2 regions of the Dermacoccus sp. SAI-028 genome follow, and region 2 is predicted to be linked to the other one. Evidence: riboswitches for the same ligand, from Rfam matches in the RefSeq annotation. Region 2 holds a riboswitch; the other holds the start of a gene.
What was found. Region 2 has a riboswitch for cyclic di-AMP ahead of EDC82_RS11210 (C40 family peptidase). Riboswitches for the same ligand answer to the same signal wherever they lie in the genome.

Region 1: it holds a riboswitch for cyclic di-AMP, as region 2 does, so the genes downstream of both, EDC82_RS07340 (C40 family peptidase) here and EDC82_RS11210 (C40 family peptidase) in region 2, are expected to answer to the same signal.

Annotation. Positions count from the first base shown of each region.
Region 1 is NZ_SMFS01000001.1:1,592,887-1,596,282, forward strand. Features, by position in the region: gene EDC82_RS07330 (ABC-F family ATP-binding cassette domain-containing protein) at 1-223, opposite strand, end outside; gene EDC82_RS07335 (neutral zinc metallopeptidase) at 397-1,386, shown strand; cyclic di-AMP (ydaO/yuaA leader) riboswitch at 1,502-1,687, shown strand; gene EDC82_RS07340 (C40 family peptidase) at 1,691-2,167, shown strand; gene EDC82_RS07345 (metal-sulfur cluster assembly factor) at 2,256-2,591, opposite strand; gene sufU (Fe-S cluster assembly sulfur transfer protein SufU) at 2,588-3,097, opposite strand; gene EDC82_RS07355 (aminotransferase class V-fold PLP-dependent enzyme) at 3,099-3,396, opposite strand, start outside.
Region 2 is NZ_SMFS01000001.1:2,467,039-2,470,434, reverse strand. Features, by position in the region: gene EDC82_RS11220 (serine hydrolase) at 1-43, shown strand, start outside; gene EDC82_RS11215 (metal-dependent transcriptional regulator) at 456-1,163, shown strand; cyclic di-AMP (ydaO/yuaA leader) riboswitch at 1,349-1,561, shown strand; gene EDC82_RS11210 (C40 family peptidase) at 1,565-2,929, shown strand; gene EDC82_RS14595 (hypothetical protein) at 3,059-3,396, opposite strand, start outside.

The DNA.
Region 1 (3,396 bases), 870 kb from region 2:
CGCCGGTGCGTGGATCCTGCGGCAGGTAGCCGACCTCGCCGGAGGTGACGACGCGGCCCGCTGCGGGGATGCCGTCTCCGGCGAGCACCTTCGTCAGCGTCGTCTTGCCGGCTCCGTTGCGCCCGACGAGGCCGACGCGGTCGCCCGGGGCGACACGGAACGTCGCGTTCTCGAGCAGGATGCGCGAGCCGGCGCGCAGTTCGATGCCTTCGGCGGTGATCACGGGTGAAATCGCTCCTTCAGGGGCGGCAGGTGCGTCGAGGTGGGCCGACGGCGGTGTGGGGCGGCGTCGGGACGCGCAGCGGCGAGGGCGCTGCGGCGGGAAGCCAACCCACGTATTCTACGAGAGATGGTGGGAGGCGGACGCAGCGTCCGCCTCGACAGACGGAGGCTCTCTTGACGTTCAACGACAACGCGCAGCTCGACACCTCGCAGGTGACCTCGGGCGGTTCAGGTGGCTTCGGTGGCGGAGGCGGTGGCATGGGCGGGGGCCCGGTCGTCGGCGGCATCGGCGGTCTCATCCTCATGCTCATCTTCGCTCTTTTCGGCGGAAACCTCACCGGCGGGCCGGACAGTTCGGGCGGCGGCAGCACCGGCTCATCGGGCAGTTCGTACGGCTCAGGCCTCAACGGCTATGCCCAGGACACGCAGGACGTGTCGGGTTCGAATGACTCCGTCGCGCAGGCGATCAAGCAGTGCAAGACGGGTGCGGACGCCAACCGTGACGACACCTGCCGCATCGTCGGCACCGTCAACGCGGTGCAGGACTACTGGGGCAGCGCGCTGCCGAAGTTCACGAACGGCCGGACGCAGTACGAGAACGTCCCGACCGTGATCTTCAGCGGGCAGACGTCCTCGGGCTGCGGTACGGCCAGCTCGCAGATGGGCCCGTTCTACTGCCCGACCGACCGCAAGGTCTACATCGACGCCGCCTTCTTCCAAGAACTGACGAACAAGTACGGTGCCGATGGCGGCGCCCTGGCGAAGGAGTACGTCGTGGCCCACGAGTACGGCCACCACGTGCAGGACCTGCTCGGTGCCCTCGGCCGCGCACAGCAGGATCCGAAGGGTGCCGAATCGGGTTCGGTGCGTACCGAACTGCAGGCCGACTGCTACGCCGGCATCTGGGTCGCCCACGCGACGGAGTCGAAGGACAAGAACGGCAACACGCTGCTCAAGCCGGTCACCGACGACGACATCAAGTCAGCGCTGTCCGCGGCGTCGGCCGTCGGTGACGACCGCATCCAGCAGAAGGCCCAGGGTCGCGTCACGCCGGAGAGCTGGACGCACGGTTCGTCGGAGGCTCGGCAGAAGTGGTTCATGACCGGCTACGAGAAGGGCGACCTCAACTCGTGTGACACGTTCAACGTCGACAGCGTCGAGTGAGGTCGTGAAAACGCTCGGACGGGTCGGAAAATTGACCAAAAGTGATTGCACGCTCAATTTGTTCCGACCGTGAGCCGATGGTAATCTTGAAGGGCCGCACCGACGTCGGTGCGGCCCTGCTTCGTCGCTGAGTCCCGTCACGAAGGCCAGGTATCACCGCATTGCGCGGAGCGACGGGAGCGGTGCACCCAGCATCCGAGCCACCTTGGTGGCTCTTGGGGTGAAGCCGGCTCAGGCCGGCCGAGAATCTAGGATCTCGAACCCGACAGGTCATGCCTCGTAAGCGCTCCTGGAGAGATCCGACATGAAGAACATGTCCCGCCGCTCGTTCCTGGGAAACACGTCCAAGGTCGCCGTCGGCACCGCCCTCGCCACCTCCGCGCTGGGCGCGGTCTCGGTCGGCACCGCCTCGTCCGCCAGCGCCTCCGTCACCTCGGCGAGCGCTCGCCGCGTCGTCTCCAGCGCCTCGTCCCGACGCGGCGCCCCCTACGTCTACGGTGCGGCCGGCCCGTGGCGCTTCGACTGCTCGGGTCTGACGAGCTGGAGCTACCGCCAGGTCGGTCGCTCGATCCCCCGCACGGCCAACCAGCAGTACCGAGCCTCGTACCGCGTCTCGCGCGCTTCGGCTCGCCCGGGTGACCTTGCGTTCCTCACCTCCGGTGGCTACGCCTACCACGCGGCCGTCTACGCCGGCAACGGCATGGTCTGGCACGCACCGCGACCCGGCTCTCGTGTGCAGCTCGCGCGCGCCGGTTCCTCCTACCGCTTCGGCCGCGTCTGATCCGTTCGATCCTGACGCACGCCGCACAGCGCGGCGAAGCCCGCCACCTCCATCGAGGTGGCGGGCTTCGTCGTACGGTAGCGGTGGCTCAGACGTTGAACCCGAGGGCGCGCAGCTGCTCGCGGCCGTCGTCGGTGATCTTGTCCGGGCCCCACGGCGGCATCCAGACCCAGTTGAGGGAGTGGCCGGCGACGACGTCCATGAGCGCCGTCGCGACCTGCTCCTCGATGACGTCGGTCAGCGGGCACGCCGCGGACGTCAGGGTCATGTCGATGACGGCGTGCTTGGAGTCGTCGACGGTGATGCCGTAGACGAGGCCGAGGTCGACGACGTTAATGCCGAGCTCGGGGTCGACGACGTCGCGCAGGGCCTCCTTGACGTCCTCGACGTCCGACTCGACGGGCGGGGTGGTTGTCTCGCTCATGCCGTGATCTCCTTGTCGCTGCTGGCGGTGGTGTCGCTGTTCGTGCTGTTCGCGGCGCTCCCGGCGAGGTCGAGGCCGAGCTTGCCGAGCGAATCCTGCAGGGCCGACCACGACAGCAGCGCGCACTTGACGCGCGCCGGGTACTGCGAGACCCCGGCGAGCGCGATCGCGTCACCGATGACCTCTTCGTCGCCGGCGTCCTTGCCCTTGCTCGTCAGCATGCTGCGCGTCGCGCCGAAGACCTCCTGCGCCTCGCGCAGCGTGTGCCCGACGAGGTTGTCGGCGAGCATCGACGCGGACGCGACCGAGATCGAGCAACCGATCGAGTCGTAGCTGACGTCCTTGATGACGGCGTCGTCACCCTCGCCCTCGACGTCGACGCGCAGAGTGATCTCGTCGCCGCACGAGGTGTTGACGTGGTGGCTCTCTGCCCCGAACGGCTCGCGCAGCCCCGCGTGCTGCGGGTGCTTGGAGTGATCGAGGATGAGTTCCTGGTACAGATCCATCTCAGACCTCCAGTCCGAAGATGCTCGGCACGCGATCGAGCGCCGCGAAGAACGCGTCGATGTCCTCGCGGGTCGAGTACACGTTGAAGCTGATGCGGCTGCTCGCGACGGCCTTGAGACGCCGGTGCAGCGGCCACGCGCAGTGGTGGCCGGTGCGGATGGCGACCCCGGCGTCGTCGACGATCTGGCCGACGTCGTGCGGGTGCACCTCGTCGACGGTGAACGCGACGGCGCCCGTGCGGGAAGCGGCATCGAGGGGGCCGAGGACGGTGGTCCACGGCCGGGCCGCGAAGCCCTCG
Region 2 (3,396 bases):
CCGCTTCACGCGCGAGCCGGCCGCGTTCGGCGAATGGCTCTGACAGCGCGTTGCGAAGCTCACAGCATCTTCACAGCCCTGGCTTCCCGATTTAACTTTCAATGATGGGGGGAGCGGGTGTAGCGTCTCGTCACGAAGCGCGCCGCACTCCCTCCCCCCTGGCGGCTGCGCTTCACCCCGAGGCCGCAGCGCTCTTCGTGAGCGCGCGCCTCGGGTTCTTCTCTTTCGGCCCCCTTGCCTTCGCGGCTCGCCCGGCCTCACCCCTGCCGACGTCGCTCCCTTGACGAACATCGCTCTGACGAACACCTCCGAGGCACTGCCCGTCGCGCCTGCTCATTCCGGCGGTCCGCTCGAGGCGATCCGTTCGCGCGACTGATGCTCCGAGCCTCGCCCCACCGACGCCGGTATCGCGAGCACCCGTGCGCGGCGGCGCCGGAGGTGGCACTCTTGTCGTCGTGACTGACCTGATCGACACCACCGAGATGTATCTGCGCACCATCTATGACCTCGAAGAAGAGGGCATCCCCCCGTTGCGCGCCCGCATCGCGGAGCGCCTCGGCCACTCCGGGCCCACGGTGTCGCAGACGGTCGCGCGCATGGAGCGCGACGGTCTGCTCCACGTCGCGAACTCCCGGCGCATCGAACTGACACCCGAGGGGCGCCTGCTCGCGACTCGCGTCATGCGCAAGCATCGCCTCGCGGAGCGGTTGCTCGTCGACGTCATCGGCCTCGAGCTCGAGTACGTCCACGACGAGGCGTGCCGGTGGGAGCACGTCATGAGCGAGCGCGTCGAGCGCAAGATCCTCGAGCTCATCGTCGACAAGGGCCTGTCCCCGTACGGCAACCCGATTCCCGGGCTGGACGAGCTCGGCTGGGGCGAGGCGCCGGAGGGTTTCCGTGACGGCGTGCAGTCGCTCGTCGAGGTGGCCGGCAGCGAGTCGCTGCGCGTGGTGGTGCGCCGCATCGGCGAGCCCGCGCAAGCGGACGCCGAGTCTCTCGCGGTGCTGACGAGCGTCGGGCTGAGCCCCGGGGTGGCCCTCGACGTGCGTGCTGACGGCGACCGCGTCCACGCGGCCGTCGCCGATCGGCCTGACGACGCCGTGTCGCTGCCCGAGGACATCGCCTCGCACGTATTCGTGTCCGTGACGGGTCAGCAGGCCTGAGGTTGCATGTGATGTTCATCACGAGCACACTCTGTAACGGATTCTGAACCTCCGCTGGTGGCGCGACGAACGGGGCCTGAGACGGGTGCTCGATGCCGAAATGACGCCTATCTCGCCGGTTCCTGATTCACCGTCGTCGTGACTGATTCGTTACCGTCTTACCTGGTTCGACAACGAACACTCGCGTGCCGAACACGCCGAGCCCTGCCTGCGGCGCGCGAGTCATGTCAGCTACACCACCTGGCAGGGGTGGGGGACCCACTTCTTCGTTCCTGATCCGCGAAGCGCAGATCAAGAACTCGGGGTGAAGCTCGCGTCGCACGCACGAAGCGCCGAGAGCCGGGCCGAGCAACAGGTCCGAACCCGACAGCTCACCTCACAGGCGTTCGAGAGGTTGCACATTGTCCATCAAGAACACGCCGGGCCCGCTGCGTCCTGTGAAGCAGACGCGCACCCTGGCCATGCTCACCACGACCGTCGCCGTCTCCGGTGGTCTGGTCGCTGGTCTCGGCATCACGCAGAGCGCCGGTGCGGCCCCTGAGTCGGGCGCCGTTCACGAGGCCGCGGCTGCCGCCACGACACCCCTCGAGCTCAAGACCGTCACGCCGGCCAAGAAGCTCGTCGTCGCCCCGAAGGCCGCCCCGAAGCCCGCCGCCAAGGCCGCCCCGAAGCCCGCCGCCAAGGCCGCCGCGAAGCCCGCCGCCGCGAAGAAGTCGACGCGCGCGACGTCGCAGGCGCTGAAGCAGGTGTCGCGCTCGCAGGCCCGCAGTGCGCTGACGTCGGCCTCCGTGAAGCCCGTCAGGGCCGAGCGCAAGGCGAAGATCGCCGAGCCGGCGCAGCGTCGCTCGATCGTCGTCAAGAAGCGCACCGCGCCCGCCGCGTCGCAGTCGACGAACACCCACCGCGCCGCGTCGCAGTCGACGAACACCCACCGCGCCGCGTCGCAGTCGACGAACACCCACCGCGCCGCGTCGCAGTCGACGAACACCCACCGCGCCGCGTCGCAGTCGACGAACACCCACCGCGCCGCGTCGCAGTCGACGAACACCCACCGCGCCGCGTCGCAGTCGACGAACACCCACCGCGCCGCGTCGCAGTCGACGAACACCCACCGCGCCGCGTCGCAGTCGACGAACACCCACCGCGCCGCGTCGCAGTCGACGAACACCCACCGCGCCGCGTCGCAGTCGACGAACACCCACCGCGCCGCGTCGCAGTCGACGAACACCCAGCGCGCCACCGCGACGCACCAGCGCGTGCATCGCACGCACGCTCGCCAGGCGGTTTCGCAGCACACCCAGGCTCGCCCGGTCGCCCAGACGCCGCGTCACCAGCAGGCACCCGTGCACCGCGCGACGGTGCGTCACGCCACCACGACGCACTCGGCCACGCCGACCTACGCCTCGAGCGCGCAGAAGGCCACGAACACGGCTTCCGCCTCGCGTTCGAACTCCGGAGTCGTCTCCATCGCCGCGGGCCTGACGGGTATCCCCTACGTCTACGGCGGATCGTCGACCTCCGGTGCCGACTGCTCCGGTTACGTCGCGATGGTCTTCGCGAAGGCCGGCATCCAGCTGCCGCACCAGTCGGGCGCCATCAAGGCGATGACGACGCCCGTCAGCGACCCGCGCCCCGGCGACCTCGTCTTCCTGCCGGGCCACGTCGCGATCTACGCCGGCAACGGCATGGTCTACGAGGCGCGCCACCCGGGCACCGTCACCGGCCTGTACCCGGTGCTGTCGGGTTCGACCTACGGTCGCCTCTGATCGATGTGATCGGTCGGCCCGCGCGGCCACCTGAGAAGCGCCCTCCCCGTCATCGTGACGGGGAGGGCGCTTCTTCGTGTGGCGCGTGCTTCGAGCGGGGTCGTGGTGGTCTGCCGTGACGATCCTGCGTCAGTGGTAGTCGCGGCGAATGACGGTGACGGCGAGCGCCAGGCCGAGCAGTGCGAGGCCGACACCGCCGGCGACGAGCAGGGGGCTCGTCGAACTCGAGTCGGATTCGTCGGCTGATGCCGCGTCCGAGGGGGCGAGCGACGGGCTGGAGGTGCTGGTCGACGACGCCGAACTGGAACGACTCGACGACGAAGACGAAGACGACCCGGACGAAGACGAAGACGATTCGGGCGACGAGGTGGCGCTCGTCGAACTGCTGCGCGGTGTCGTCGGTGCCATCGGCGTCGTGGGGGCCAGGGGGGATGCGGGGCTCGATGCGCCCGTAGATGCGATCGTGG